Regions from separate parts of the Rhizobium sp. BK456 genome, predicted to be linked through region 4. Evidence: predicted binding sites of a transcription regulator. Region 4 holds the regulator's gene; each other region holds the start of a gene.
The links. Region 4 encodes LexA, which represses DNA repair genes until DNA is damaged. Its sites were predicted from a motif close to TGTTCNNNNTGTGTTCNG; they were not measured.

Region 1 (7,985 bases), on a different contig from region 4:
CGGCCGCGCCATGCAAATCCTGCATTCAGAAGGCCAGCTGCAGACCTACCTGCTGGACACGGTTCCGGAACTGGTGCCCGAAGACATCAAGCAGCGTTATCCCAATGACAAGACCGGCCAGATCAACACCCTGCTCGGCAAGAACCCGCTTCTCTTCGACAGCTATCTCAGCCATGCCATCGAAGTCGATGTCGACTGCCTCTCTGATGGAACCGACGTCTATGTCGCCGGCATCATGGAGCATATCGAGGAAGCCGGCATCCATTCCGGCGACAGTGCCTGTTCGCTGCCGCCACGCTCGCTGCCCGTCGAACTGATCGACGAACTCGAGCGCCAGGCAAAGGCGATGGCCAAGGCGCTCAATGTCGGCGGCCTGATGAACGTCCAGTTCGCCATCAAAGACGGCACCGTCTACGTTCTGGAGGTCAATCCGCGCGCCTCGCGCACCGTGCCCTTCGTCGCCAAGACCATCGGCGCGCCGATCGCCAAGATCGCCGCGCGCGTTATGGCCGGCGAGAAGCTCGATGCGACCTTTGCCGCCTATGGCGAAAAGCCCGATCCGCGCAAGCTCACGCATATCGCCGTCAAGGAAGCAGTCTTCCCCTTCGCCCGCTTCCCCGGCGTCGACACGCTGCTCGGCCCGGAGATGCGCTCGACCGGTGAAGTCATCGGCCTCGACACCGATTTTGCGCTGGCCTTCGCCAAGTCGCAGCTCGGCGCCGGCGTCGAGCTGCCGCGTGACGGCACGGTGTTCGTCTCGGTGCGCGACGAGGACAAGCCACGCGTGCTGCCGGCGATCCGCATCCTCGTCGAACAGGGCTTCAAGGTGCTGGCCACCGGCGGCACCGCCCGCTTCCTCGGTGAAAACGGCATCACCGCCACCAAGATCAACAAGGTGCTCGAAGGCCGCCCGCATATCGAGGATGCCATCCGCAACCGCCAGGTTCAGCTGGTCATCAACACTACGGACGGCAACAAGGCGATCTCGGATTCGAAGTCGCTGCGCCGCGCGACGCTGATGCAGAAGGTGCCCTACTACACAACCATGGCCGGCGCCGAAGCTGCCGCCCAAGCGATCAAGGCGCTGAAGGCTGGCAATCTCGAAGTCCGGCCGCTGCAGAGTTACTTCGCCTGAGATAGAGCAATTCCAGCGGCGCCATCGCTCGGTGAGCGATGGCGCGTCTTCACTGGAATCACTTTAGCCGGCGGACGCCATAAGCCGCTGAATCTGCAGCATATCATTGCGAAATCGCACCATCTCCTCCGCTTTCAGTCGCTCGTCGGGAATGCGCAGCAGATAGGAGGGATGCACCGTCACGAAGAGCGTGCGTCCTCCTTCGATCGCCATTGCCTTTCCCCTGACATCCTGCAGGCGCTCCTTCACGTCGGTCAGCGCCGCAAGCGCCGTCGCCCCCATGGCGACGATCAGCTTCGGTTTGACGAGCGCCAGTTCCAGATCCAACCACCAGCGGCAATGCTTCACCTCGCCCATATTCGGCTTCTGATGGATACGGCGTTTGCCGCGCGGCTCATATTTGAAGTGCTTGACGGCATTGGTGACATAGAGCGCCGAACGGTCGATGCCGACGTCCGCGATCACCTGGTCGAGCAGTTTGCCGGCCGGGCCGACGAAGGGGCGCCCGGCAATATCCTCCTGATCACCCGGCTGCTCGCCGACGAACATCACCTCTGCATCGCGCGGCCCCTCCCCGAAGACGGTCTGTGTCGCCTTGGCATGAAGCGGGCAGCGGGTGCAGGCGGCGGCTTCGGCGCTGAGGGCTTCGAGCGTGCCGGCCGGCGCTTCGCGTTCTATGGGAAGGTTGCGGGCGGCCTCCTGAAGCCGGTCGTGAAAGGGCAGCGATTGCGTCGCCTCGCGCGCGGCCATCGCCCGCACCTGGCTCTCGGCGGAGGCGATCAGCCCGGGGATAAGATCGGCTTCCGGCAGGTTCTTCCAGTATTTTTTCGGCATTTCCGCCTGCATCGCCTTCAGCTTCAGCCGCGCCGGATTGAAAATGCTGGCATAGTAGGTGCGCCATAGCTCATCGGTGGTATCGGTGAGATTGGGCTTCTCGCAGGGGGCATCGCTGATCGTCAGCCGCTCGCCATCCCAGGCCGCCGACCCTTTGGGCGTGGCGATCAGCCAATCCATATCGGTGAAGCGCCGTTGGAAGAAGGGTGCCGTGCGCCTGACGATATGATGGTCCGGCTCGAACCAAGCGATGAATTTTCGACGGCCAGCAGCTGCCGCACCAACCTCTTTGAAACGGACGAAAGCCGTCATCTTGTGGGCGTCGCGCCGGACATTTTTTGCCATCAGGCGAGCCCGCACGACATCCTCGTCGGAGGCCACTTCGAGCAGTTGCCGGTCCATCTGCAGCCGCCAGAGCAGGCGGTAAAGCAAGGAGAACCGCGCCGGGTCGGAGTGGCAGAGGACCGTCTCGGCAAGCTCGATAAAGGCGGGCGGCACCGTCATCGGCTTGCGTGTCACCGGCACCGGCGGCATGGCGTCGCGTTGGAACGAAAGATCCGCCTCTGCGCTTTTTTCCCGCCAGTCGATCTCCTCAGGCAAAATGCCGGCGGCGGCAAAGGCGCGCGCGGCATCGCGCCATTCGGCAAGATCGCCCCGTCCCGCCAGCACGACCCGGCGCATCATAGCAGCGACAATTGTTCAGGTTTCGGCTCGAACATAGCGCGAAGATCCGGGCGGTCGATCAGCCGGCGCGGCGACCAGCCTTCCGCCGAGACGAAGGACTGGACTTTCTTGATCGAGATGCCGAGCCGCGAAAGATCGTCGAGCCGCAGCCGGCGAAAGCGGCGGGCCGAAACGATTGATTTGACCGTCTTGGTGCCGAGACCGGGAACGCGCAGTAGGCGTTCACGTTCGGCTTTGTTGATATCGACGGGAAATTCGGCCCGGTTGGCGAGCGCCCAGGCAAGCTTCGGGTCGAGGTTGAGGTCGAGCATGCCGCCCGTCTGGTTGGCGGTAATTTCGTCGATGCCGAACCCATAGAACCGATAGAGCCAGTCGGCTTGATAGAGCCTGTGTTCGCGCATCAGCGGCGGCTTGATCAGCGGCAGGTTTTTCGATGAATCCGGGATCGGGCTAAAGGCGGAATAATAGACACGCTTCAGGCCGTAACTGCTGTAAAGCCGGCCGCTGGTCGCAAGGATCGTCGCGTCATTCGCGCCGTCGGCACCGACGATCATCTGCGTGCTCTGGCCGGCCGGCACGAAGCGCTGACGCTTCTTCGTGCGCAGCGTCGGCTCGCCGGCGGCCTCGATCTTCAGCCTCAGATCGCCCATCGATCGGCGGATATTGGCGGGCTTCTTTTCCGGCGCGAAGCGGCTGATGCCATTATCCGTCGGCAACTCGATGTTGAGCGACAGCCTGTCGGCAAAAAGCCCCGCCTCCTCGATCAGACGCGGCGACGCCTCGGGGATCGATTTCAGATGGATGTATCCGCGAAAATTATGCGTCACGCGCAGTTCGCGGACGATGCGGACCATCTCTTCCATCGTGTAATCGGACGAGCGAATAATGCCCGAGGACAGGAACAGGCCTTCGATATAGTTGCGGCGGTAGAATTCCAGCGTCAGCCAAATGACTTCTTCGGGCGTGAAGCGCGCCCGTTCGACATTGCTCGAGGAGCGATTGATGCAATAGGCGCAGTCGTAGATGCAGAAATTGGTCAGCAGTATTTTCAGAAGCGAAATGCATCGCCCATCCGGCGCATAGGCATGACAGATGCCGGATCCCTCGGTCGAGCCGAGCCCGCCGCTTGCAGCCGAATCGCGTTTCACCGTGCCGCTGGAGGCGCAGGAAGCATCATATTTGGCAGCATCGGAAAGGATGGCCAAGCGTTCTGTTAGCGATTTCTTCATCAGTATGTTCACTATATGTTCTTACGAACAAAGTCAATCGCGGCGATCCGGCCTTGAGCGCGTTTTTGCGCCTGATGACCCGCTGTGGCGGCGGCTCGCTTTTTCGTTAATGCGAATTTTCTGGAAATCGGCCTTGGCGATCTGCTATAAGCACTTAACTAGGATTGTGGCACGGTTCCGAAGCTCCCCTTCGGGACCTGTTTTCTTTTGTGTTCGCGCCTGCTGCGTGGATACAAGGAGTGAAGGACAGAAAAATGGTTGAAAAGGTACCAATGACACCGGGTGGTTTCGTCAAGCTGCAGGAAGAGCTGCGCTGGCGTCAGCAGGAGGAGCGCCCTCGAATCATCGAGGCGATCGCCGAAGCCCGTGCCCATGGCGACCTTTCCGAAAACGCCGAATATCACGCCGCCAAGGAAGCCCAGAGCCACAATGAAGGCCGCATCAGCGAGCTGGAAGACCTGACGGCGCGCGCCGAGGTCATCGACCTGACGAAGATGTCCGGCGACAAGATCAAGTTCGGCGCCAAGGTGAAGCTCGTCGACGAGGACACCGAAGAAGAAAAGACCTACCAGATCGTCGGCGACCAGGAAGCCGACGTCAAAGCCGGCCGTATCTCCATATCCTCGCCGATCGCCCGCGCGCTCATCGGCAAGGAAGTCGGCGATTCCATCGAGGTCAATGCCCCCGGCGGCTCCAAGGCCTACGAAATCCTTCAGGTTTCCTGGGGCTGACCGCCCGCCACAGACGAGACCCCTCCCTTGCCTGATATGCGTGACGTCGAGATCATCGCGCCCAATTTCAAGCGCCGGCTCTCCGGCGTCACGTCGACCATCGTCCAGCTCATCCCCTGCCAGATCCGGCTCGGCATGAGGATCGCAACGCTCGGCCCCGGCCTGCCGGAAGGCTTGGCGAAGCTGAGATGGTCGCAGCTCCTTGGCCTTTGGCGCCCGCCGCCGCGCCGGCGGCGGCGTGTCTGGCACGCCCGCCGCAACAATGAGATGGCCGTCGGCATCCTGCTTCGCCATCTCCTGCGCATGCCGCTGAAACTCATCTTCACCTCGGCCGCGCAGCGCCGCCATACCGCCTATACGAAATGGCTGATCCGCCGCATGGACGCGGTGATCGCGACCAGCGACCGCTCCGGCTCGTTCCTCGAGGTGCCGCACACGGTCATCCAACACGGCGTCGACCTTTCGCTGTTCCATCCGCCGGCAACGGCAGAAGACGGCATTGCCGCCACCGGTCTGCCGGGCCGTTATCTGGTCGGCTGTTTTGGCCGCGTGCGCCATCAGAAGGGCACCGATCTTTTCGTCCGTGCAATGATCGAACTCTTGCCACAGCACCCGGAATGGACGGCCGTCGTCTCCGGCCGGGTGACGGCGGAGCACATCGCCTTCGCAGACAAGCTCAAGGCGGATGTCGCCGCCGCGGGCCTTAGCGACCGAATCCTCTTCCTCGGCGAAGTGCCCGATATCAAGGTCTGGTATCGCCGCCTGACGCTTTATGTCGCCCCCTCCCGCAACGAGGGTTTCGGGCTGACCCCGCTCGAAGCCATGGCTTCGCGAACGGCGGTGGTGGCATCGGACGCCGGCGCCTATGCCGAGCTCATAGCCGAAGGTGAGACCGGATCGGTGGTGGCGGCCGGCGACAGTGAAGCGCTGACACGGGCGATCGCGCCTTATATCGCCGATCCCGGTCTGGCGGTCGCGCATGGCGAGAATGCACTGCGCCATGTCAGAGCGAATTTTGCGCTGGAGAAGGAAGCAAACGCGATCGGCGCCATTTACGACCGTCTTCTCGGCGGCAACCGCTGAAGCAGAAAGCGAAACGGCCCGTCGGATAACGGGCCGCTGCAAAGATTGCCAACAATCGTGCTGATTATTCCGCCGGCTGCAGTCCGGCGGCCGGAGCGCTTTCTTCTGTCTGGCCGCCCAGGGCCCTGGCGAGCTGCGCGGTATCCAGTTCGTTTTCCCAGCGTGCCACGACGATCGTCGCCACGGCATTGCCGACGAGGTTGGTCAGCGCCCGGCATTCCGACATGAAGCGGTCGATGCCGAGGATGAGCGCCATGCCGGCGACCGGCACGGAGGGCACGACGGAGAGCGTGGCGGCAAGCGTGATGAAGCCGGCACCGGTGATGCCTGCGGCACCCTTGGAGCTCAGCATCGCTACCAAGAGCAGCAGGATCTGGTCACCCCAGGAGAGGTTGATGCCGGTTGCCTGGGCGATGAACAGCGCCGCCAGCGTCATGTAGATGTTGGTGCCGTCGAGATTGAAGGAATAGCCGGTAGGGATGACGAGGCCGACGACCGAGCGCTTGCAGCCGGCCTTTTCCATCTTGTTCATCAGGCCCGGAAGTGCGGCCTCCGACGACGAGGTGCCGAGAACCAGCAGCAGCTCTTCCTTGATGTAGCGCAGCAGCGCCAGGATCGAGAAGCCATTATAGCGCGCAACGGCGCCGAGAACGACGAGAACGAAGAGCAGCGACGTGAGGTAGAAAGTGCCGATCAGCATGGCGAGATTGGCGATCGATCCGATGCCGTACTTGCCGATGGTGAAGGCCATGGCGCCGAAAGCGCCGATCGGGGCAGCTTTCATCAGGATGGCGACGAGCTTGAAGACCGGCGCCGTCAGAGCATTGAGGAAATTGACGACCTGCTCGCCCTTTTCGCCGACCATGGCAAGCGCGATGCCGAAGAGCACCGAGAAGAACAGCACCTGCAGAATGTCGCCATCGGCAAAGGCGCCGACGATCGTCGTCGGAATGATATTGGTCAGGAAGCCGACGATGCTCTGCTCATGCGCCTTCGAGGCGTAGGTGGCGACGGCGGTGGGATCCAGCGACGCCGGGTCGATATTCATGCCGGCGCCGGGCTGGACGACATTGGCGACGACCATGCCGATGACCAGCGCCAAGGTCGAGAAGGTCAGGAAGTACAGCATCGCCTTGCCGGCGACGCGGCCGACCTTCTTCAGGTCGCTCATACCGGCAATGCCGGTCGCCACCGTCAGGAAAATGACCGGCGCGATAATCATCTTGACGAGTTTGATAAAGGCATCGCCGAGCGGCTTCAGCTGCGCGCCGAGTTCGGGATAGAAATGGCCGAGAAGGATACCCGCGGCGATAGCGGCGAGAACCTGAACGTAAAGATGGGAATAAAAGGGCTTCTTGCCCTTGCTGTCTGCGACTGCATCAAATGGTGCTGCGATCATGATGTCCTCCTTAAGGCTCGTCCGGAACGAACTCCGGCCTCCCGAGCCGTTCGCTTCAATCCAACAGCTCAGCCGTTGTTGCCATCTCCTTCGCAATCACTGTGCCAGTTTTGACGTACCTGACTAGAGCGTTGATTTTATTTAATAAAAATTTCCACGACCGATGAAAGCCCATCAAGAAACGCGGAAATCCGCACAAATCCATTTGCAACTAGTGCAGAAAAATGCACAAATTCGCCATGTCCCTGTCCCTGTCATCGCTGTGGCCTTCCCTGCCCCTGCGGCACCGCATCCGCCGGATGTGGTGGGCTTATGCAGTGATCGCGCTTGTTGCCGCCGCCCTCGGTCTGTGGGCAAGCGGCGAGATCGGCCGGCGCCATGCCGAGGCGGCCCTCGAAGAACAGGCCCGCACCGATGCCAGGCTGAATGCGGCATTGCTGCGCACGGTTCTCGAAAAATACCGGGCGCTGCCTTTCGTGCTGTCGCAGGATACGGCACTCGCCGCAGCCCTTGCGGGAAACGATGCCGGCACCTTCGAGCGGCTCAGCCAGAAGCTGGAGACGCTGGCGGCGGGAACCAAGGCTGCGGTCATCTATGTCATCGACAAGGACGGCATGGCGGTTGCGGCTAGCAACTGGCGCGAACCGACGAGCTTCGTCGGCAACGACTATCGTTTTCGGGAATATTTTCAGGGTGCGGTCGCTGAAGGACAGGCCGAGCACTTCGCGCTCGGCACAGTCAGCAAGAAACCCGGCCTTTATATCTCCGAGCGGATATCAGGCAGCAGCGGGCTGCTCGGTGTCGTCGTGGTCAAGGTCGAGTTCGACGACGTCGAAGCGGATTGGAGCGCCACGGACGCCCCCTCCTATGTCATCGACGATCGCGGCATC
Region 2 (7,985 bases), on a different contig from region 4:
GAATACATGACGAAACCGCGTCAGGCCGACGATTATAACGCACCGCTTGTGGATCGTGGGGGGCGTTCTGGCACGGTTTTGCGCATTCTTCTGCTGGCCCTTGTGCTGATTGCAGCCGCCGGCGGCTTCGTCGTCTTCAAGAGATCGCTCGACAATGAGATCGTGCTCGGCGGTCTCGGCGTGCTTGCCATGGTCGGCATCTTCTTCCTGGTATCCTCGGTCATCGGCTTCATCGAGGTGATGCCGCAGCGTCAGTCCGACAGCCTGGCGCGCGCCTTCCTCAACAGCCATCCCGACGGCACGCTGATCACCGACGAAAAGGGCCGGATCATATATGCCAACGCCGCCTATGGTGCGCTGACCGGCGCGCGCAAGGCGACCGAGGTGCAGACGCTGGAAAGCCTGCTGTCGCGCCACCGCGAATCGAATGAGGCGCTCTATCGGCTGGTCAACGGCCTGCGCGAGGGCAAGGAAGGCCGGGAGGAATTCCGCCTGCTGCGCGCCGTCGGCCCCGGCAGCAACAGCTCAGGCGCCCATTGGTATCGGCTGAAGGCGCGGCTGCTGCAGCCGGAGGAAAACGGCGGCAAGCCGCTGCAGATCTGGCAGATTACCGATATCACCACGGAGCGGGACGACCAGGAGCGCTTCTTCAAGGAATTGCAGAACGCGATCGACTATCTCGACCATGCGCCGGCCGGTTTCTTCTCAGCCGGGAGGAAGGGCGAGATCTTCTATCTGAACGCCACGCTTGCCGAGTGGCTAGGCCTCGATCTCACCAAATTCGTGCCGGGCTCGATGACCATCGGCGACGTGGTGGCGGGCGAGGGGCTGGCGCTCATCCAGTCGGTGCAGGCCGAACCCGGCCTGAAGAAGACGGTGACGCTCGATCTCGACCTGCGCAAGACCAACGGCCAGAGCCTGCCGGTGCAGATCATCCACAGCGTCACCTCGATGCGCGACGGCGCACCCGGCGAAAGCCGGACGATCGTGCTGGGGCGTGAAAAGAGCGAGGCGGGCGGCCAGTCCGCTTCGGCCGCCGCCATGCGGTTCACCCGCTTCTTCAACAATACGCCGATGGCGATCGCCTCGGTGGACGGGGAGGGGCGCATCCTGCGGACCAACGCACCGTTCCTGAAGATGTTCTCCGGCGTCGTCTCGCGCGACGATCTCGAAAAGGCGCCGCATCTCGAAACCATCGTGCAGGAAAGCGACCGGCCGCAACTCGCCGAGGCGCTGGCAGCGGCCAAGGACCGGCAGGGCGACATTGCGCCCCTCGATACCCGCACGCCGACCGACGAAGCGCGCTATTTCCGTTTCTACGTCAACGCCGTCATCGACCAGAGCGACGAGGCGCCCGAGGAGGCGGCGATCGTCTACGCCGTCGAGGTGACCGAGCAGAAGGCGCTGGAAGCGCAGATGGCGCAGACGCAGAAGATGAATGCCGTCGGAACGCTCGCCGGCGGCATCGCGCATGATTTCAACAATGTGCTGACGGCGATCCTGCTTTCCTCCGACCATCTGCTGCTGCAGGCACGGCCGGCCGATGCGAGCTTTGCCGACCTGATGGAAATCAAGCGCAACGCCAACCGCGCCGCGGCGCTGGTGCGCCAGTTGCTCGCCTTCTCGCGCAAGCAGACGATGCGGCCCTCGGTGCTCAACCTCACCGATGTCGTCGGCGACCTGCGCATGCTGGTCGACCGGCTGCTCTCCGGCACCAATGTCAAGCTCGACGTGCAATATGGCCGCGACCTCTGGCCCGTCAAAACCGACCTTTCGCAATTCGAACAGGTGCTGATCAATCTCTGCGTCAATGCGCGCGACGCCATGCCCGAGGGTGGCACACTGACGCTGCGCACCCGAAACCTGACTGCTTCCGAGGTCTCCGCCTTCAACTATTCCTACATGCCGGCTGAGGACATGGTGCTGATCGAAGTCGCCGACAACGGCACCGGTATCGCGCCCGAAATCATGGACAAGATCTTCGAGCCCTTCTTCACCACCAAGGATGTCGGCAAGGGCACCGGGCTTGGTCTCGCCATGGTCTATGGCATCGTCAAGCAATCGGGCGGCTATATCCAGCCGGAATCCGAAGTCGGCAAGGGCACGACCTTCCGGGTCTTCCTGCCGCGCCACATCCCGGAGCCGGCGGTGGCCGCGGAAGCGGGTGCGATCGACAGCGCCGTCGCCGAGATCGGCATTCGGCCGGAGGCGCCAACGGCGCAACAGCCGGAGGACCTGACGGGATCGGCGGTCATCCTTCTCGTCGAAGACGAGGAGGCGGTGCGCCGCGGCGGCAAGCGCATGCTGGAAACGCGCGGTTATACCGTGCACGAAGCCGGCTCGGGCGTCGAGGCGCTCGCCATCTTGGAAGAGCTGGAAGGCAAGGTCGACATCGTCGTGTCCGACGTCGTCATGCCCGAGATGGACGGCCCGACGCTGCTGCGCGAGTTGCGCAAGACCTATCCCGACATGAAATTCATCTTCGTCTCGGGTTACGCCGAAGATGCCTTTGCCCGGAACCTGCCGCCGGACGCGAAATTCGGGTTTTTGCCGAAGCCGTTTTCGCTGAAGCAATTAGCTGTGGTGGTGAAGGAGACGCTGGACGGGTGAGGGCAGCCGGCATCGCCTTAGTAGACAGGGCGTGCCGCGGCCGCCCCCTCTGCCCTGCCGGGCATCTCCCCACCTGTGGGGAGATCACAAGCGGCGGAACCTTCTCGCCACATCAACGTTCCGGCGAGCTGCGACGCCAATTGTTTGGGGAAGCCATTGCGTCTAGCCAATCTCCCCACCTGTGGGGGAGATGCCCGGCAGGGCAGAGGGGGCTGGAACGGCAGCAGCTGTCTGGCAAGGCGATTCCGGCCTGCCCCGTAGGCCTCACTCGCCCAACGCCACGGCAATCTCAGCCGCCAGCCGCGCATTGTTCTCGACCAGCGCAATATTCGTCTTCAGGCTCTGGCCGTCCGTCAGATCGAAGATGGTCGAGAGCAGATAAGGCGTCACCGCCTTGCCCGTGATCTCGTCGCGCTCGGCGCTGTCGAGTGCCCGCTCTATGTAGATCTCCATCTCTTCGCGGGCGATCTCGTCGGCTTCCGGCACCGGATTGGCGATGAGCATGCCGCCGTCGATGCCGAGCTGTTCGCGCACCGTCTGGAAATTGGCGATGGCGGCCGGGCTGTTCAGCGACAGTGGGCTGCGGATGCCCGAGGCGCGTGACCAGAAGGCGGGGAATTCTTCGCTCTCATAGGTGACGACGGGAACGCCGCGGGTTTCCAGCACTTCCAGCGTCTTCGGAATGTCGAGGATCGCCTTGGCGCCGGCGCAGACGACGATGACGCCGGTGCGGGCGAGTTCCTCGAGATCGGCCGATATATCGAAGCTTTCCTCGGCGCCTCGGTGCACGCCTCCGATGCCGCCTGTGGCAAAGACGCGGATGCCGGCGCGGGCGGCGGCAATCATCGTCGCGGCCACCGTGGTGGCGCCGGTGCGGCGCTCGGCGATCGCGAAGGCGAGATCGGCGCGCGATACCTTCATCACTTCGGTCGCCTTGGCAAGCTGCTCCAGTTCGCCGGCTTCAAGGCCGATATGCAGCGTGCCATGAATGACGGCGATGGTTGCCGGCACCGCGCCCTGTTCGCGAATGATCGTCTCGACGCTGCGGGCCATCTCGATATTGCCGGGATAGGGCATGCCATGGGTGATGATGGTCGATTCCAGCGCCACCAGCGGCGCGCCGCGCTGCTTGGCGCTGGCAACCTCTTTCGAATAGGCGATCGGCAGAAGGGGCGAAATGGGCTTGGTCATGATGTTGTCCTGTCGTCGATGAGCATGATGCCGAAGCGTGTCAGCGGTTTTCGCACCTCATGCTCGACTATTTAATATAGCGGCTTCAATGCAGAATTCTGACCTCGGGAACAAGGGCAAGCGCCGCATTCAAGAGATCCGGCGTCAGATTTTCGTTGACGGCGTGCCGCGACTGCACGGTGAGCGTTGCGGCAGCCGTGCCGTGGCGAACGGCCTCTTCGAGCGGCAGACCGAGCATCAGGGCGGCAAGCGTGCCGGCCGCAAGAGAATCGCCGGCTCCGGTGACGTCGGCGACCGTGTCGGCGATCGGCGGCTGCAGCGTCACGGCGCGGCCCTCGCAAAGTGCCACGAGCTCGCGGCGGCCGCGGGTGACGACGGCTTTCCTGATGCCGATCTGGTTCAGAAGCGGCGGCCAGCCGGCAGCGTCTTCCGGCTGTTCACCGGCAAGGGCAGCGGCCTCGGCTTCATTCAGGAACAGGTAGTCGATATCCGCGATGCACGGTTTCAGCCTGACGACCTTGGCCGGCGAGATGGCAATCGCAGCGACCGGCTTCGCCAGGGAATGTGCCTTGGCAACGATCGCTGCGATCGTCTCCTCCGGCAGGTTGGCGTCGAAAAGAATGAGATCATGGGCGGCGAAAGCTTCGCGCACCCAGCGGATGGAGAGACGCCGCGGCACGAAGAATCGGTAGAGATCCATGTCGGCAAGGGCGATCACCAGATTGCCGTCCTTCTCGATGATCGCCGTATAGCTCGGGGTCTTGCGGTCGAGGAACACGAAAGGCCGGTCGTCGATGCCGGCGAAATCGGCGGCTTCCCCGACCATCTCGCCGATGGGGTCGCCGCCGCGTGGCGAAATCATCGTCACCTGAAAACCGAGCCTTGCCAGGTTGCGGGCCGCATTGAAGCCGCCGCCGCCCGGCTCCTCGAACCAGGTGCCGGGATTGCTGGCGCCCGGCGCCGTTTCGCCGGAGATCCGGCCGCGCCGGTCGATATGGGCGCCGCCGAGAACAAGAATCTTTTTCTTCATTTCAACCGCCTTCCGATGCCCGAAGCGCGAATCGAGACGGTGCTAGCAGCTGCGGCAAAGCCGGTGCATAAGGCCTAAGCCGTTGCTTTGCATCGATAAAACAAATATAGAACACAGGCTGTTTTACCTTTTTCTTTCAATCGTTTGATCGCCTATTGCGGGAATAGAACAAATGGGGTACAAACTCGACATTGCTTGGGCGGCTTCAATAACCTAAAGGTGGATCGGATGTCTCAGAATTCATTGCGGCTGGTAGAGGACAAATCGGTGGACAAAAGCAAAGCGCTTGAAGCGGCACTCTCACAGATAGAGCGGTCGTTCGGCAAGGGCTCGATCATGAAACTCGGCTCCAACGAGAATGTTGTCGAGATCGAGACGATCTCGACCGGCTCGCTTGGCCTCGATATCGCACTTGGCGTTGGTGGTCTGCCGAGGGGCCGTATCATCGAAATTTACGGGCCGGAAAGCTCGGGTAAGACGACGCTTGCGCTGCAGACCATTGCCGAAGCGCAGAAGAAGGGCGGCATTTGCGCCTTCGTTGATGCCGAACATGCGCTCGATCCCGTCTATGCCCGCAAGCTTGGCGTCGATCTGCAGAACCTTTTGATCTCGCAGCCCGATACCGGCGAGCAGGCGCTCGAAATCACCGATACGCTCGTGCGCTCTGGCGCCGTCGACGTTCTCGTCGTCGACTCGGTCGCCGCACTGACGCCGCGCGCCGAAATCGAAGGCGAGATGGGCGACAGTCTTCCCGGCTTGCAGGCGCGCCTGATGAGCCAGGCGCTACGCAAGCTCACGGCTTCGATTTCCAAGTCGAACACCATGGTGATCTTCATCAACCAGATCCGCATGAAGATCGGCGTCATGTTCGGTTCGCCTGAGACGACAACCGGCGGCAATGCGCTGAAGTTCTACGCCTCCGTGCGCCTCGACATCCGCCGCATCGGCGCGGTCAAGGAGCGCGAAGAGGTGATCGGCAACCAGACCCGCGTCAAGGTCGTCAAGAACAAGATGGCGCCGCCCTTCAAGCAGGTCGAATTCGACATCATGTATGGCGAGGGCGTTTCCAAGACCGGCGAACTGGTCGATCTCGGCGTCAAGGCCGGCATCGTCGAGAAATCCGGTGCCTGGTTCTCCTATAACAGCCAGCGTCTCGGCCAAGGCCGCGAAAACGCCAAGACCTTCCTGCGCGACAATCCGGATCTCGCCCGTGAGATCGAGCTGTCGCTGCGCCAGAATGCCGGCCTGATCGCCGACCGCTTCCTGCAGAACGGCGGACCGGATCCCGATGATGGTGACGCTGCCGCGGAAATGTGATTTTCGCGATCGGTTTTCCGCCAGTCCCTTTGAAAATCCAAGCCGGCTGCATTCCCTGATCAGAATGCGGCCGGTTTTGTTTGTCTGCTGGACAGTGGCGGAGGTGAACGTTAAAAGCCGATGGATTTAGATTTACCTGCCTCCGGCAGCATTGAAGGGCATAGCATGAGCGGTGTGAACGATATCCGGTCGACATTCCTCGACTATTTCAAGAAGAACGGTCATGAGATCGTCTCGTCGAGCCCGCTCGTGCCGCGCAACGACCCGACGCTGATGTTCACCAATGCCGGCATGGTGCAGTTCAAGAACGTCTTCACCGGCCTGGAGAAACGCCCTTATTCCACGGCGACCACCTCGCAGAAATGCGTGCGCGCCGGCGGCAAGCATAACGACCTCGACAATGTCGGCTATACCGCCCGCCACCTGACCTTCTTCGAAATGCTCGGCAACTTTTCGTTTGGCGACTATTTCAAGGAGAATGCGATCGAGCTTGCCTGGAAGCTCGTCACCGAAGGTTTCGATCTGCCGAAACATCGCCTGCTGGTCACCGTCTATTCCGAAGACGAGGAAGCCGCGACGCTGTGGAGGAAGATCGCCGGCTTGTCCGACGACAAGATCATCCGCATCCCGACCTCCGACAATTTCTGGCAGATGGGCGATACCGGCCCCTGCGGCCCATGCTCTGAAATCTTCATAGACCAGGGCGAGAACGTCTGGGGCGGCCCTCCCGGTTCGCCGGAGGAGGATGGCGACCGGTTCCTGGAATTCTGGAACCTCGTCTTCATGCAGTTCGAGCAGATCGAACCCGGCGTGCGCAATCCGCTGCCGCGTCCGTCGATCGATACTGGCATGGGTCTAGAGCGCATGGCCTGCATCCTGCAGGGCGTCCAGAGCGTCTTCGACACCGACCTGTTCCGCACGCTGATCGGCGCCATCGAAGAGACGATGGGCGCCAAGGCTGAGGGCAGCGCCAGCCACCGCGTCATCGCCGACCATCTGCGCTCCTCGGCCTTCCTGATCGCCGACGGCGTGCTGCCGTCGAATGAAGGCCGCGGCTATGTGTTGCGCCGTATCATGCGTCGCGCCATGCGACACGCCCAGCTTCTCGGCGCCAAGGAGCCGCTGATGTACAAGCTGCTGCCGACGCTGGTGCAGGAGATGGGCCGCGCCTATCCGGAACTCGTGCGTGCCGAAGCGTTGATCTCGGAGACGCTGAAACTCGAAGAAGGCCGCTTCCGCAAGACGCTGGAGCGTGGCCTGTCGCTGCTGTCGGATGCGACCACGGATTTCGGCAAGGGCGACATGCTGGACGGCGAGACCGCCTTCAAGCTCTACGACACCTACGGCTTCCCGCTCGACCTGACGCAGGACGCTTTGCGCGCCCGTGAGATCGGCGTCGATATCTCCGGTTTTACCGATGCCATGCAGCGCCAGAAGGCCGAAGCCCGTTCGCACTGGGCCGGTTCCGGCGAGAAGGCAACCGAAACCATCTGGTTCGAGCTTAGGGAAAAGAACGGGGCAACCGAATTCCTGGGTTACGACACCGAAACCGCCGAAGGCGTGGTGCAGGCGATCGTCAAGGACGGGGCTGCTGCTGAAGAAGCCCAGGCCGGCGACAAGGTGCAGATCGTCGTGAACCAGACGCCGTTCTATGGCGAATCCGGCGGTCAGATGGGCGATACCGGCATCATTTCGTCCGACCACGGCAGAATAGAGATATCGGACACGCAGAAGAAGGGCGAAGGCCTCTTCGTGCATTCCGGCGTCGTTGTCGAAGGCGCATTCAAGAGCGGCGATGCGGTTGTTCTCACCGTCGATCACGCCCGCCGTTCGCGGC
Region 3 (7,985 bases), on a different contig from region 4:
CGATAGACTTCGAACCTGGGCTTCACGAAGATCAGATCCGGGCACTTCCGCGCCGCCGTGATCGACGGCATTGCCGAGCGAACGCCGAACTCCCGCGCCTCGTAGCTTGCTGCTGCAACGACGCCGCGAGCAGCCGCTCCGCCGACAGCGAGTGGCTTGCCACGAAGCTCCGGATTGTCGCGCTGCTCGACCGATGCGTAGAAGGCATCCATGTCGACATGGATGATTTTCCTGATGGTTGAGATGGTGGTGAGATCCATGGCGATTGAGCGTCACTGGCGAAAACGAAACAGGAACATATCATCTTCCGACATGGTATCCAAGTGCTGGCCATGTTCGGAGGACCTCCAGAGGGAAACTCCACGCTTCTTCAGGCGTTTGATCATGAATTAGATTAGATAGGAGATTGAACCATGGCCGACGACAGCACCACAACCATCACAGCCGTTTTCAAAACACGAGAGGCTGCCGATCTCGCGGTAGAACATCTCGTCCAGCAGCACGGTATTGCTCGACCGGACATCTTTATCCAATCGACCTCGGCTAAGAATACCGCTGGCTCTGCTCCATCAGGCGGCGATGTCTCTCACGATGGTGGTGCGCGCGGCGATGCTCCGCTGGAGGGCGAGATCGAAGTTTCAGCCGATATCAATTCCAGCATGATCCCTGCGGTCCAGCAGACATTCGGGGACGTCGGCGCAATCCGGGTCTCCGGACGCTGATCCCGGAGATCCCCGATGGCCGACGCGCTCTCCACCTACCGTTCTCAACGTGATTTCCAAAAAACCAAAGGAGCCGGGCGGCGACGGCGGAGCCGGCAGAATATCAGAAAAATCGCGGATGGCGGCAGCTGACGCTGAATGAGCTGCGGGATGCGAGACGGCAGGCAAGGTCTCTGAAACGCGCAAGCGCAGAAATCAAGAAGGTGTCGAGGGAAGGCAGGACTGGCAGAGGTAGATCCCGACTTGCGAGGGCCATTCTTTAAGTCTCGCAACAACACGGATGGAGGAATGACATGTACATCGATGGCGCATGCCAATGCGGAAAGATCGCCTATGAAGCCGAGGTGGATCCGCAGGACGTCGCGATCTGCCACTGCACCGACTGCCAGAGATTGACTGGCACCGCGTACAGGGCAACCGTCAGCACACAACGCAGCCAGTTCCAGATCACGTCCGGTGAGCCCAAGCTTTATGTTAAGACCGCCGACAATGGTCGTCGGCGGCTGCAGTTCTTCTGTGCCGATTGCGGATCGCCCGTCTACACGGCTGGAGAGCAGGAAGATGCCGAGCAGGTTGGGATCAGACTGGGAACGGTGAACCAGCGTAAGGATCTGAAGCCCCGCTCGCAGATATGGTGTTCGTCGGCGTTAGCATGGGCCCTGGATATTACTAAACTTCCAGGTCGACCGGGCGATTGAGCGTCCCCTTAGAAGACGTAAGTGAACCGCTTTTCGACGTGCGCATCTTTGTCGAGAAATTCGCGATCGGATACTTGCCTCTGCGGGATCCGCGAGGAATGCCTTTCACCTGAGGGGCAGGCGGAACTTCCTGACTCCGCGATCGTTTTCCGCTGACCAAAATCATTAGGAGGATTGCAAATGGCAACGACGTCCCAAGGCAGAGCGCAGGATCGCGCCAAGGTCGCAGCCGGACAAGATCATGAAGTCCGTTACGAAGCGAAGAAGGAAGGTGTTTCCAAGGACACGGTCAAGAAAGCCGTGAAGAGCGCAGGGAATTCTCGCAAGAAGGTCGAAGCGGAAATCGGCCGCCGGTAGGCCGTGAAGCTCGCCACCTAAACGTCAACGGCGTAAACGGCCGGCTTGAAGTCCTCCATGGTTGGATGAGGCCGAGCCGGACGTAGTCTGTCTGCAGGAGCTGAAGGCGCCGCAGGAGAAGTTCCCGTCAAGGCGATCGAGGCAGCCGGGTACGGCGCCGCTGGCAGGGCGAGAAGTCTTGGAACGGCGTCGCAATCCTCGCACAAAGGGGCTGGAGCCTCACCTTACGAAAAAGGGACTGCCAGGCGAACCGGAAGTGCTACATCGAGGCAATCGTCGAGGGGACCATTATCGGAGCGCTCTACCTCCCGAACGGCAACCCATACCGCGGGCCGAAATTCGATTACAAACTCCGCCGGTTCAAGAGGCTGCATGACGATGCGGTGGAGCTGCCAGAACTGGACGTCCCGGTCGTGCTTGCGGGGGCCTACAATGTCATGCCGACGGAGATCGACGTTTACAAACCGGAACGCTGGACAAACGACGGGCTCTTTCGGGTTGAGGTCCGGGACGCATACAAGAAGCTTGTCGATCAAGGGTGGGCGGATACTCTGCGCCATCTGCATCCGGGTGAACGGATCTACACGTTCTGGGACTGCTGAGCTCCGAAGCCGCGGAAAGGCTGTCGAAGGCGGAGGTCGACAAGCACGTGCGCGGGTGGGACCACACCAGCGACCATGCCCCCGTCTGGATAAAGTTGCAGGACGAGCCGCTGAATTAGCGGAAGACGAAGTGAACGAAGCCGGCCGGAAGGCCAGTGATTACAGTAGAGTGTCTTCCACCGGTTCGCCAGACTTCGACACGATCGAAGATCCATAGGGCTCACGCGCCAGAATGATCAGCGCATCGTTCGGTAGCGGGCAGGCTAGATCCTTGGCCTCATCCCAGGGCGCCCGCATCCACGTGTCGGTCTCTTCCTTCGACAGCAACAGCACCGGCATGGCCTTTTCATGGATCGGCTTCACGAGATCGTTGGGATCCGTAGTCAGAAAGCCGTAGAGGTCATCGGTCGTGAGCCCGTCCCGAACCTTCCGCACGCTTTTCCATCGCGGTACATGGATGCCAGCGAAGAACATCAGCGACTTTGCTTCATCGCGGGCAAACCAGGCATTGGGCACATTGCCTCCCTCCTGTTTGCTCCCTGGGTCGGGCTCGGCGAAGCTGGTGACAGGAACAACGCATCGATGCTCCACACCGAACCATCGCGTCCAGTGCGGGAAATTGAGCTTGCGCACATTAGTCGTGCCGCGGTCGGTCTCCATGCGGACCAGCTCCTCAAGATCGAAAGCCTTGCCCTTGACCGCCAGTTTCTCGGCCCTGGCTTTGGCCGCCTTCTCAAGGGCGAAGCGCGGCGAGGGCAGTCCCCAGCGCGCATGGACCAGTTGCTTCTTTCCCTCAGGGGGTATTGCGGATGATCGGCCCCATCTGGTCGGGGTTCATCTGGTAGGCCGGCATCAGGTTGATCAGGCTTTCGGCGTCCTGGGCCCATTTGGCGACCCAGTCCCTGTCTTCCATGCGATAAAGGTTGCACATGCTAGATATGTTCTCCGCCAAGCTCGAATGGACGACAATCTAGCTCACGGCGCCAATTTCGCTAGTCGACCCGGAAGACGTCGGCATTGTCCTGGCGTTCGCGCAAACCCTTGTATGACGGGTGGCGAAGTTTGCCGTCTGTCGTCCATGCCCGAAACTCGATCTCGGCAATCAGCGTCGGTTCGACCCAGACGATACCGGCACTTCCGGAATAGGGCAGGGGTGGCTGCTTTCGCTTCCAGCGCAGCGTGTCCATCATCTTCCGCAATCTGATGACCTCGGCTTGCCTGAAGCCCGTGCCGACACTCCCGACGTGGACGAGATCGGCTCCGCGATAGGCAGCAAGCGCCAACGAGCCGAAACCGGCAGGCGAGGCAGATGACATCTCATAGCCGATGATGAAGAAAGCCTCGCTCTGGACGCATTTGATCTTAACCCAATCCCCGGTCCGGCCCGAGCGATAGGGACGATCGAGGTGTTTGCCGACGATGCCTTCCAGGCCGAGGCGGCAGACATGCTCCAGCAGGACGGCTGGTTCGGTGTCGAATGTTTCCGACAACCTGATTGCGCCGTCTTTTCCGTTCAACGTGTTATCGAGGAGATGTCGGCGCGATCGGTATTCGACACCGCGCAGATCGTGCCCGTCGAAATAGCTTAAATCGAAGGCGTAGAAGATGGCGCCGCAGGCCCGGTTGCCGGCTTGTTTGCCGGATGCGCCCAACGATTGCTGCAGCAGCCCGAAATCCGGCCGGCCCTCTTCATTAAGCACGACCGCCTCGCCATCGATGATCATCGTCGCCGGTCCGAGCGCTCGGGCGCCTCTACGATCGCCGGAAAGCGGTGCGTCCAGTCATGGCCGCCGCGGGTGAGAATCCTTATCCCTTGAGGCTCGATGTGAACAGCGAGGCGATAGCCATCCCATTTCAGCTCCCAGCTCCACTCGTTTCCCTTTGGGGGACGGGACTTCAGTTGCGCCAGCGCAGGTTCGACGCGGTCTGGCCTGGGATCGAACAGGAGCTGTGTTGGGCTGAATTTCGCTTCCTGCGGGGCCGGGAACGGATCGGGGCCTGGGCGTCACGAAGGAGGGGTTTTGGTCTAGGAGGCTTCGTCATGCCGACAGTTCAGCAGAAAAATCTTAAGGACACTGTGACGATGTCGACTTCTCCCCGCAATTCACACAAAGGGATTAGCGCTCGCAACCGCTCGGAAAAAACCTTCAGCCGCTACCCACCTGATTCTCCTGAGTATTCTTCTGGTTCCTCATGTTCAGGATAATATTCCCATCCTCCGGTTGCTTGACTCTTCAAGTCGTCGGGAACAGATAGAGAACATCCGCATTTGGATCGACATGATGTTGGCCGCCAATACGACCTTGAAGGGAGCCGTGAACGATGACTGCTGCCCGCGAACGGGTGATTTTCGATCTGCGCGAGCGCATCGCTTCGCTTGAGGGCGTGTCAGGCAGAAAGGCTGGCTGTCTTTCCTTCGGTGTGCCGGAAATCGATGCGGTCCTGCCGGGAGGTGGTCTGGCCTATGGCGCCTTGCACGAATTTGCCGGTGGCGGGGCGGGTACCGTCGATGGTGCGGCGGCAGCCCTGTGTGCGGCGGGGATAGCAGCGCGGACGAAAGGCCCGATCGTCTGGTGCCTGACCCGTCCGGATCTCTTCTTTCCGGCACTCGCTCAGGTCGGCCTCCATGCCGATAGGGTAATCTTTGTCGAGTCGGACAAGGAGGAAGACGTCCTGGCCAACATGGAGGAAGGATTGTCCTTCGGCGGCCTCGGCGCCGTGGTCGGCGAACTTGTCCGATTGCCAATGGTCGGCTCGCGCCGGCTGCAGCTGGCGGCCGAGCGAACCGGGACCATGGCGCTCGCGGTCCGACGATGGCGGCGACAGACTGAGGCCAATGATTTTGGCCAGCCGACGGCTTCAACCACGCGATGGCGGGTGAGCGTGATGCCATCGGAAGAGCTGCCGGTACCCGGTGTGGGAAGGGCTCAATGGTTTCTGGAATTGATGCGCGTGAAAGCGGGTGAGTGTGCTGAGTTTCTCGTGAGGGCGTGCGATGACAAGGGTCGTCTCGATCTATCTTCCGGATCTGCCGACGGATCGTATTCGTCGCGCCGATCCATCCATTCCGCCTGAACAGGCGATTGCCGTGATCGCCAGGAGCGGCTCCAAGCGCTGGGTGTCGGCAAGCGACGCGGCCGCCAGACAAGCCGGCGTTCATGTCGGCATGCCGGCGGCGAAAGCGCAGGCGCTGTTCCGTGGCCTGATGTTGGTCGATGCGGATCCTGCGGCGGATGCCGCAGCACTCGAACGGATCACGATCTGGGCGCTGACGCTCTATTCCCCGATCGTCGCGGTTGACGGGATTGACGGCATTATCATGGATACCGAAGGCGCCGATCACCTGCAGGGTGGCGAGCTGCCGATGGTGACGAAGATCGCCAACCAGTTCCTGGCCAGGAAGCTTACTGCCCGTGTCGCGGTTGCCGACACCTGGGGCGCGGCGCGTGCGTGCGCGCGCGCCATCAGTCGGGATACGGTCATCGTGCCGATCGGTGAGACCGCGCGCGCCGTCGAGAAGCTGCCGATATCGCTGCTGCGCCTTCCTGGCAAAGTCGCCACCGATCTGCGCACGCTCGGCTTCCAGACAATCGGCGAATTGGCCAATACGCCGCGCGCGCCGCTGACGCTTCGTTTCGGTCCGGAGATCGGCCGGCGGATCGACCAGATGTTCGGCCGCTTGTCGGAACCGATCGAGCCGATCCGCACTGCCGAACTGATCGAGGTCAGCCGCGTCTTTGCCGAGCCGATCGGCGCGGCCGAAACCATCAACAAATATGTCGGCCGCCTGGTCGTGCACCTGATCGAGGAACTGCAAAAGCGCGGTCTTGGCGTTCGCCGGGCGGATCTAATCGTCGAGAAGGTGGATGGGACCCGGCAGGCAATCCGCGCCGGCACGGCAAAACCGGTGCGCGATGTCGCTTGGCTGACAAAGCTGTTTCGTGATCGGACGGAAAAGATCGAGCCCGGCTTTGGGATCGAGAAGCTCATCCTGGTTGCGGTAATGGCCGAGCCGCTGCAGGAGCGCCAGAAATCCTCGTCGCTGGTCGAGGAGGAAGTCAAGGACGTCACACCGTTGATCGACATCTATGGAAACCGTGGCCAGCGTGTTTATCGGGTGGCGCCCGTTGCCTCCGACGTGCCCGAGCGCTCCGTCCAGCGCATCAGCGCCGCGGCCGATCCGATCGAGGTCACCTGGGTCGGCCATTGGCGCCGGCCGGTCCGGCTGCTGGCCCGACCGGAACTGATCGAGGCGATTGCGCTGCTGCCGGATCGCCCGCCGGTCTCCATCACCTGGCGCGGCAAACGCCTGAAGGTCAAGCGGGCCGATGGTCCGGAACGGGTTTTTGGCGAATGGTGGCAGCGCGACGCCGAGATGGAGGCGGTACGGGATTATTTCATAATCGAAGACGAGGCCGGCGAACGTCTCTGGGTGTTTCGCTCCGGTGATGGCATCGATCCTAAAACCGGAAGCCATCGCTGGTTCATCCACGGGATCTTCGCATGAGCTATGCCGAGCTGCAGGTCACCACCCATTTTTCCTTCCTGCGCGGTGCAAGCTCCGCACAGGAACTGTTCGAGACTGCCAAGGCCCTCGGCATCGAAGCCCTCGGCGTCGTCGATCGCAATTCGCTGGCCGGAATTGTCCGGGCGCTTGAGGCATCGCGGACCACGGGTTTGCGCCTCGTCGTCGGTTGCCGGCTCGATCTGGCTGATGGCATGTCCGTGCTGGTCTATCCCACAGGTCGCGCCGCCTACTCCAGGCTCACCCGGCTGATTACGCTCGGCAAGTCGCGCGGCGGCAAGAACAACTGCATCCTGCACTGGGACGACGTTATCGCCTGTGCCGAAGGCATGATCGGCATTCTGGTGCCGGATCTGCCGGATGACGCCTGTGCGGTGCAGCTGCGCAAGATGGCCGAAGTCTTCGGTGATCGCGCCTATGTGTCGCTTTGTCTGCGGCGCCGGCAGAACGACCAGCTGCGGCTGCATGAAATTTCCAATCTCGCGGCGCGGTTCAAGGTGAGGACGGTCGTCACAAATGACGTCCTCTTCCATGAGCCAGGCCGCCGGCAGTTGCAGGACATTGTCACCTGTATTCGCACCCGCACGACGATCGACGAGGTCGGCTTCGAGCGTGAGCGCCATGCCGATCGGTACCTGAAGCCGCCGGAAGAAATGCAGCGCCTGTTTCCGCGCTACCGCGAGGCACTCGCACGGACGATGGAGATCGTCCGTCGGTGCACTTTCTCGCTCGAGGAACTGACCTACCAATATCCGGAGGAGGCGGTCGTGCCGGGCAAGGATGCCCAGGCCTCGCTCGAGCATTATCTCTGGCAATGCATTCCCGACCGTTATCCGGAGGGTCTGCCCCCTGACGTTCTGAAGACCGTGCGCCACGAGCTCGATCTCATCCGCACCATGAAATACGCGCCCTACTTTCTCACGGTCTTCTCGATCGTGCGTTATGCGCGTAGCCAGGGCATTCTCTGCCAGGGCAGGGGATCGGCGGCCAACAGCGCCGTGTGCTACATTCTCGGCATCACCTCGATCGATCCCTCGACCAACGATCTGCTGTTCGAACGCTTCGTCAGCCAGGAGCGCGA
Region 4 (7,985 bases):
TTAACCGTTCGTTGACCGTAAAAACGGCCAACAAAAAACCCGCGCCGGGAGGGCGCGGGTCAAATTATCGAAAGCAGATCCGATCAGCCGCGAATGATCGAGCGGCCGGCATACTGGGCCTGGGGGCCGAGGCCTTCCTCGATGCGGATCAGTTGGTTGTACTTGGCAAGACGGTCCGAACGGGACAGCGAGCCGGTCTTGATCTGGCCGCAGTTGGTGGCGACAGCGAGATCGGCGATGGTCGAATCTTCGGTTTCGCCGGAGCGGTGCGACATGACGGCTGTGTAGGCAGCCTTATGCGCCGTGTTGACGGCGTCGAGCGTTTCCGTCAGCGAACCGATCTGGTTGACCTTGACGAGGATCGAGTTGGCGACACCCATGCGGATGCCGTCGCGAAGACGGGCGGAGTTGGTGACGAAGAGATCGTCGCCGACGAGCTGGGTCTTCTTGCCTGTGAGGTCGGTCAGCGTCTTCCAGCCGTCCCAGTCGTCTTCAGCCATGCCGTCCTCGATCGAGATGATCGGGTACTTGGCGGCAAGTTCGGCCAGATATTCGGCCATGGCGCCCGATTCGAGCGTGCGGCCTTCACCTTCGAGGACGTATTTGCCGTCCTTGAAGAACTCCGTCGAGGCGCAATCGAGACCGAGGTAGATGTCCTCACCCGGCCTGTAGCCGGCTTTCTCGACCGACTTGACGATGAAATCGAGGGCTTCCGAAGCGCTCTTCAGGCCCGGTGCGAAACCGCCTTCATCGCCGACATTGGTGTTGTGGCCCTGGGCGGCCAGTTCCTTGCGGAGCGTGTGGAAGACTTCCGAACCCATACGCACGGCTTCGGCGATCGTATCGGCGCCGACCGGCAGGATCATGAATTCCTGGAAATCGATCGGATTGTCGGCATGGGCGCCGCCGTTGATGATGTTCATCATCGGCACCGGAAGCAGGCTCGCGGAAGCGCCGCCGACGTAGCGATAGAGCGGCAGGCCGGAGGCTTGGGCAGCAGCCTTAGCGACGGCCAGCGACACACCGAGGATAGCGTTGGCGCCGAGGCGCGACTTGTTCGGCGTGCCGTCGAGCTCGATCATGATGTTGTCGATCTGGATCTGGTTTTCGGCATCGATGCCGCCGATCGCGTCGAAGATCTCGGTATTGGCCGCATCGACCGCTTTCTGCACGCCCTTGCCGAGGTAGCGCTTGCCGCCGTCGCGCAGCTCGACCGCCTCATGGGCGCCGGTCGAAGCGCCCGAGGGAACGGCCGCGCGGCCCATGCTGCCGTCTTCGAGATAGACATCGACTTCGACGGTGGGGTTGCCACGGCTATCGAGAATTTCGCGGGCGATGATATCGGTGATTGCAGTCATGGGTTCTTCCTGCTCGGTGGGTGATCAATCGTTCGAAGCCTGTCATAATCGAAGGCGTGCAAATTACAATGGCACATTGCGGCACCCTCGACCTGCATGTCCGATCGTCGCTATAGCACGAACATGTCAGGCTTTTGACTGTCAGCCCTTGGCGACAGCGTCAAAGGCCAGCAGCTTTTCCAGAAGCCGCGGCATGTCCTTCAAATAGACCATGTTCGGGCCGTCGGACGGTGCGTTGTCGGGGTCCTGGTGGGTTTCGACGAAGACGCCGGCAATGCCGGTCGCCACCGCTGCGCGCGCCAGCGTTTCCACGAATTCCCGCTGACCGCCGGAGGAATCGCCCTGCCCGCCCGGCTGCGCCACGGAATGGGTCGCATCGAAGATAACGGGCGCGCCCATCGACGCCATGATAGGCAGCGAGCGCATGTCGGAAACCAGCGTGTTGTAGCCGAAGGAGGCGCCGCGTTCGCAGAGCAGCACGTTAGGATTGCCGCTGGCGTTGAGCTTCTTCAGGACGTTCTTCATGTCCCAGGGGGCGAGGAACTGGCCCTTCTTGACATTGACGGCACGGCCGGTCTCGGCGGCGGCGATCAGAAGGTCGGTCTGACGGCAGAGGAAGGCCGGGATCTGCAGGACATCGACCACCCTTGCCACTTCGGCGCATTGCTCGGCGGTATGAACGTCGGTGAGAACCGGAAAGCCGAATTCCTTCTTGAGATCGGCGAAGACCTGCATGCCTTTTTCAAGCCCGATGCCGCGCTCGGCCGACAGCGAGGTGCGGTTCGCCTTGTCGAAGGAGCTCTTGTAGACGAGGCCGATGCCGAGCTTGGCGCAGAGCTCCTTGAGCGTGCCGGCAACCATGAAAGCGTGGTCGCGGCTCTCCATCTGGCAGGGGCCGGCAATCAGCGACAGGCGGCCGGTATTGGAAAAGGTGACCTGGCCTGCGCCCTCGCCGATCCTGACTTCCGAATTCGTATCAGTGCTCATCATCTTTCCTCGAAGGCGAAAAGCGTGCCCTGCCCGGGCGCCGGCTTCACCAGAATGCGATTGTTCTTGCGCGTGTAGGTCACTCCGTTAGCAGCCAAATGCGCTTCTGTCACGGCAAGATCGGCGACGGTGAAGAGGATGGCCCGGCCGCGCAGGCCGCGGTCGGCGGATAAGACGGCAACCTCGAAATAGGCCTCCAGCCCCTCCGGCGTCATCAGGCTGATTTTCGCATTCGGCGCCGCGATATTGACGCCGAAACCGGTTTTCTCGACCGCCGACTGCGCCATGGCAAGGCTGACGAAACCGGCGTAGGCGGCGGCATCAGGCGCGCACAGCGCGATCTCGGCGATGCCGGTCACGCCATTGGCATGTGTCTCCAGCGCGCCGCGGTCGGCGGGCAATGGATTGATGCGCTGGCAGGTAAAGAGAAAGAAGTCCGGCGCAAGCAGATCCGCTGCAAAGGCCAGTTTGAAGCTGCCGACGCTTTCGGAACCGTCCGGCATCTTCATTGGCCGGCTGAACTCCAGCATCTCGCCGGCGCTCGATCCGCCGGCAGCGAAGTGCCGATGATCGTGGCCGGCATCCTCGGTGCCGAAAACCACCGCCGAAAGCCCCTCATCGCCGCAACGGAAGCGGAAGGCCCGGTTGCGGGCGGTGAAGACATTCCCTTGCCGCGCCGAGGCCTCGCTCTCCTCGACGCTGGCGATACCGAGCGGCTCCAGATAGGTCTTGTCGGCGAAGAAGACACAGGCATTCTCCGTTCCGAAGGGATGGCGGGCATCGGCGGCAACCGTGAAGCCGAGCTTGCCGAGCCGCTCGCGGGCCAGATCGATATTGACGACGGGCAGCACGACATGATCCAGCGGGTGCGGTTTGGCGGAACGCTCGTTCATCATATCCCTCCCTCAAACGATAAGAGATGTGCGACAGCACCACCCCCAATGCAAGACATGTGTGCCAATCCGGCGAATGAAAATAAAAATCTCAAAGAGTTGGCGGCAAGTTTTACGGAAATTTAGCTACTTGCAGAACACATATGGAACATATAGTGTCTGTTCTGGATTTGTTTCAATCAGGGGTCACACGCCGATGCTCACGCGCAAACAACAGGAGCTTCTCCTTTTCATTCATGAGCGCATGAAGGAATCCGGCGTTCCGCCATCTTTCGACGAGATGAAGGATGCCCTGGATCTGGCCTCCAAATCCGGCATTCATCGCCTGATTACAGCGCTCGAAGAACGCGGTTTCATTCGCCGCCTACCGAACCGCGCCAGGGCGCTCGAGGTCATCAAGCTTCCCGAAGCCTATAGTCCCAGCATCCAGCCCCGGCGCGGCTTTTCGCCGAGCGTCATCGAGGGCAGCCTCGGCAAGCCCCAGCCGGTCGCCGCCCCCGCGCCTGTAAAACCCGTCGCCGACAACGGCAACTCGGTCTCGGTGCCGGTCATGGGCCGAATCGCTGCCGGTGTTCCGATATCGGCAATCCAGAACAATACCCACGACATCGTCGTTCCCGCCGACATGCTCGGCTCCGGTGAACATTATGCGCTGGAGGTGAAGGGCGATTCGATGATCGACGCCGGCATCTTCGACGGCGACACGGTGATCATCCGCAACGGCAGCACCGCAAGCCCCGGCGACATCGTCGTTGCCCTCGTCGATGACGAGGAAGCGACGCTGAAGCGCTTCCGCCGCAAGGGCGCCTCGATCGCGCTTGAGGCGGCCAACCCGGCTTACGAGACCCGGATCTTTGGGCCCGACCGCGTCAAGGTGCAGGGCAAGCTCGTCGGCCTCATTCGCCGCTATCACTGACACTGGACAGGCCGGATTCGGTAAAACTGTTGCTGCGCCAGTCATAGGCGCGCTGGCGCATCCATGGCCGCGACAGCGTTTCGAATGCGGTTGCGACCTCCAGGCCGGTATCTGCGAAGCGCAGCTCGAGGGAACCGGTCTTGCGCAGCGTCTCACCGGTGAAGAGCGTCGCGCCTGAGCGGCAGCTGTTGAAACGCAGGCGGACCGGCGTCACGACGATATCGGCTGCATCGCAGGCCGGGCCGAGATAAGCGGCATTGTCGATGATGCTTACCACACGGCCATTGCCAAGCCTTGATATGCACCAGGCCTTTTTGACGCAGGAGAAGCGGTTTGTTTCACCGCCCGCGGCGGCCCCCCGCATCGCTGTCCTTGCTTCATTCTGTTGCTCGCGGGAAAGCCTGACGCGTCGGTCTTCCCCCTCCGGCGGGATAGCGGGGCCACCCAGCATCTTCGGCGGGTGATGCGTCGGCAGGACCAGCGCTCTTTGCCACTGGTCGAAGATGAAATCCGGCGGGTTTTCACGATTGGAAGCCATTGCCGCGGTCTCGACGAGCGCGACCAGACCGCCATCCTCCGAAATCACCAGATCCGGCGGCCGGGAAACCGGCAGAATCAACAGAATGAAGGTCGAAACGGCGAGGATTGCTGAGCCGGCATGGCGCAGCCGGGTGCGGAGCAGCGTCAGCAGCAGGAAGCCTGCCACGGCGATGGCGAAATACCAGGCGGGCAAGCGGCCGACGCCGATATCGCCGCCCCAGCCGGACACTGTCTTGGCGACCGCGATCACCAGATCAAGGCCGAAGCCGACCACCTTCCAGAGCGGAGCGTCCAGACCGAACGGCATGAGCAACATCGCCAGCAGCCCGGCCGGCATCACGATGAAGGAGATGATCGGCATCGTCGCGAGGTTTGCCGGCAGGCCGTAAGCGGTCAGGCGATGAAAATGTTCGATCGAAAACAGCGCCGTGGAAAAACCGCCGATCAGCGAAGTCAGGAAGACGCCGCCGAAGAAACCGGCGACCGCAACGAGCGGCCGGAAGACCGGCAGCCTCAGCAAAGCGTTTTCGCGAATGCGCCGCTCCTTCCACAACTGATAACCCGATACCAGCGCCAATGTCGCGGCAAAGGACATCTGGAAGCTCGGGCCCAGGACTTCGGAGGGCGAAATGGCGATGATGACGAGGGCCGAGAGCACGACATTGCGCAGGCTGATCGACGGCCGATCGAAGAAGACGGCAATCAGCATGATGGCCATCATGATAAAGGCGCGTTCAGCCGAGACCCCGAAGCCGGAGATCAGGTAGTAAGCGGTGACGGCGATGAGCGCGCCTGCTGCGGCGATCTTCTTGGTCGGATAGGCCTGGGCAGCACCTGGAAAGAGGCTGAGCAGCATCCGGAAGCCGACGAAGAAGATGCCGGCCGACAACGCCATGTTGAGGCCCGAGATCGCGACGATATGAGCAAGGCCGGACTGGCGCAGCGCCTCCGTCGTCGCATTCGAGATGGCGCGCCGCTCGTCGGTCACCAGAGCAGCGGCAAAAGCGCCCGTATCGCCGGGCAGGATCGATCGAATGCGATCGCCGATACCGCTGCGCAGCCGGTAAAGCCATTCGAGCATTGCTTCCGACGTCGACATTGCACCCTGCGGGCCCGCCCCCAAATCCCTCTCCGGAGCGCCATAGAAGAAGCCGTTGGCACCGATGCCGTCGAAATAGGCACTGAAGGAGAAATCGTTGAGTTCAGGCAGCGCTGGGCCTGCCGGAGGCGTCAGCCGCGCCCTGCCGGTGATGATGTCACCGATCTCGAAAGGCGTATCGGCGCCGCGGACGATCGCGGTGATGCGCCCCGGCCGCCGCTTCAGCTCCGGCGCCTCCGTGCCGGTGACGGCAAGGATGTAGCGCCAACGCCCACGTCCATCGCCTTCCCGCCGTTCGACACGGCCGGTCACCGTCGTCGTCACGGATGAATCGAGGATCACGGTCGAAGCCCTCCAGCTCTCGAATTGTGCTGAGAGCATGCCGCAGGCGAAAAGCGCCAACGCCAGGAAGCTGGCCTGCAGCACCGGCCGGCTGGGGCCGGCGACGAGAACCACGACCGCCGGCATCGCTAGGCAGAGAAGCGACGCGACGAGGGGAAAATCCCATGGCGCGAGAAACCAGAAGGCCGCCCCGGCGCCGAGGAAGACCGGCGAGAACAGCAGCAGTCGGCCATGGTCGGCCTCCTCGCCCAGCATGCGGATTCCGGCACGCAGCGATTGCGAGGCCGCGGCCGGCAGCCGGTGGCGCAACGGCATCGCGGACTGGGTCCTTGCCGACCGTTTCACCACCGCGGGCGCGGCAAAACCTGGGGAATCGGCCAGGCCGGCGCCCGCTTCCGGCCGCAATTCGACTGTCGTCAATTCCTCCATGCCCCGCCCAAGATCACCCGCGCCTGCGGGCAGAATGCAACCTTCAATCAAAACGAGCAAGAATAATCGATTGAAATATGAGCGAAAATCGCCACCGCCAAAAGAGCAGTCGAATCATTGGCTTCCGGTATGCGCGCAGCTCATCGCTGCAGTGCCTAAAAGGTGATGCCGCAATGCACAAAATGCCGTCACGGTAACTTGGCATTAGCTTCGCGATCATATAGCTATCGGTGAGGACGCTTAACCCCTATGGCGCTTTTATGGCGCCACCGCCATTTCGGAGGATCAGTATGACGGATCAAAGCGCTACAATAAAAATCGGTGACAAATCTGTCGACCTAGCCGTCAAGAACGGCACGATCGGCCCGAGCGTCATCGATATCGGTGCTCTCTATAAGAACACCGCTTCCTTCACTTACGATCCGGGTTTTACCTCGACCGCATCTTGTGAATCCAAGATCACCTACATCGACGGCGACGAAGGTGTGCTGCTGCACCGCGGCTATCCGATCGAGCAGCTGGCCGAGCATGGCGACTTCCTCGAAGTGTGCTACCTGCTTCTCTACGGTGAACTGCCGACCACCGCGCAGAAGAAGGATTTCGATTATCGCGTCACGCACCACACCATGGTGCACGAGCAGATGAGCCGCTTCTTCACCGGCTTCCGCCGCGATGCGCATCCGATGGCCGTCATGTGCGGCTGCGTCGGCGCCCTGTCGGCTTTCTATCACGACTCCACCGACATCACCGATCCGCACCAGCGCATGGTCGCCAGCCTGCGTATGATCGCCAAGATGCCGACGCTTGCCGCGATGGCCTACAAGTACCATATCGGCCAGCCTTTCGTTTATCCGAAGAACGATCTCGACTACGCCTCTAACTTCCTGCGCATGTGCTTTGCTGTGCCTTGCGAAGAATACGTGGTTAACCCGGTGCTCGCCCGCGCCATGGACCGCATCTTCATCCTGCATGCTGATCATGAACAGAACGCCTCGACCTCGACCGTCCGTCTCGCCGGCTCGTCGGGCGCCAACCCGTTCGCCTGCATCGCGGCCGGCATCGCCTGCCTCTGGGGCCCGGCCCATGGCGGCGCCAACGAAGCAGCGCTCAACATGCTGAATGAGATCGGCTCGGTCGACCACATTCCGGAATATATTGCCCGCGCCAAGGACAAGAACGATCCGTTCCGCCTGATGGGCTTCGGTCACCGCGTCTACAAGAACTACGATCCGCGTGCCAAGATCATGCAGAAGACGACGCATGAAGTGCTCGGCGAACTCGGCATCAAGGATGATCCGTTGCTCGAGGTGGCGATGGAGCTGGAGCGCATCGCGCTCACCGACGAATATTTCATCGAAAAGAAGCTCTATCCGAACATCGACTTCTATTCCGGCATCACGCTGAAGGCGCTGGGCTTCCCC

Region 1: FHX03_RS08495 (putative DNA modification/repair radical SAM protein) is a predicted target of LexA. The motif match lies at 3,888-3,905, and genes of this name have one in related genera.
Region 2: recA (recombinase RecA) is a predicted target of LexA. The motif match lies at 4,928-4,945, and genes of this name have one in related genera.
Region 3: FHX03_RS32100 (ImuA family protein) is a predicted target of LexA. The motif match lies at 4,624-4,641, and genes of this name have one in related genera.

The regions. Positions count from the first base shown of each region.
Region 1 is NZ_JACIAO010000002.1:454,850-462,834, reverse strand. It holds gene carB (carbamoyl-phosphate synthase large subunit) at 1-1,135, shown strand, start outside; gene FHX03_RS08500 (UdgX family uracil-DNA binding protein) at 1,199-2,650, opposite strand; gene FHX03_RS08495 (putative DNA modification/repair radical SAM protein) at 2,650-3,882, opposite strand; gene greA (transcription elongation factor GreA) at 4,137-4,613, shown strand; gene FHX03_RS08485 (glycosyltransferase family 4 protein) at 4,641-5,696, shown strand; gene FHX03_RS08480 (dicarboxylate/amino acid:cation symporter) at 5,761-7,095, opposite strand; gene FHX03_RS08475 (ATP-binding protein) at 7,320-7,985, shown strand, end outside.
Region 2 is NZ_JACIAO010000014.1:122,567-130,551, forward strand. It holds gene cckA (cell cycle histidine kinase CckA) at 7-2,610, shown strand; gene FHX03_RS30250 (pseudouridine-5'-phosphate glycosidase) at 2,875-3,801, opposite strand; gene FHX03_RS30255 (carbohydrate kinase family protein) at 3,887-4,831, opposite strand; gene recA (recombinase RecA) at 5,060-6,148, shown strand; gene alaS (alanine--tRNA ligase) at 6,314-7,985, shown strand, end outside.
Region 3 is NZ_JACIAO010000017.1:20,942-28,926, reverse strand. It holds gene dinB (DNA polymerase IV) at 1-260, opposite strand, end outside; gene FHX03_RS32130 (hypothetical protein) at 414-722, shown strand; gene FHX03_RS32125 (GFA family protein) at 1,016-1,420, shown strand; gene FHX03_RS32120 (DUF3606 domain-containing protein) at 1,601-1,777, shown strand; partial or broken gene FHX03_RS32115 (exodeoxyribonuclease III) at 1,781-2,498, shown strand; partial or broken gene FHX03_RS32110 (SOS response-associated peptidase) at 2,539-3,310, opposite strand; partial or broken gene ligD (non-homologous end-joining DNA ligase) at 3,372-4,422, opposite strand; gene FHX03_RS32100 (ImuA family protein) at 4,702-5,454, shown strand; gene FHX03_RS32095 (Y-family DNA polymerase) at 5,375-6,886, shown strand; gene FHX03_RS32090 (error-prone DNA polymerase) at 6,883-7,985, shown strand, end outside.
Region 4 is NZ_JACIAO010000003.1:276,958-284,942, forward strand. It holds gene eno (phosphopyruvate hydratase) at 84-1,358, opposite strand; gene kdsA (3-deoxy-8-phosphooctulonate synthase) at 1,500-2,345, opposite strand; gene FHX03_RS10950 (VOC family protein) at 2,345-3,238, opposite strand; gene lexA (transcriptional repressor LexA) at 3,435-4,154, shown strand; gene FHX03_RS10960 (ComEC/Rec2 family competence protein) at 4,135-6,564, opposite strand; gene gltA (citrate synthase) at 6,855-7,985, shown strand, end outside.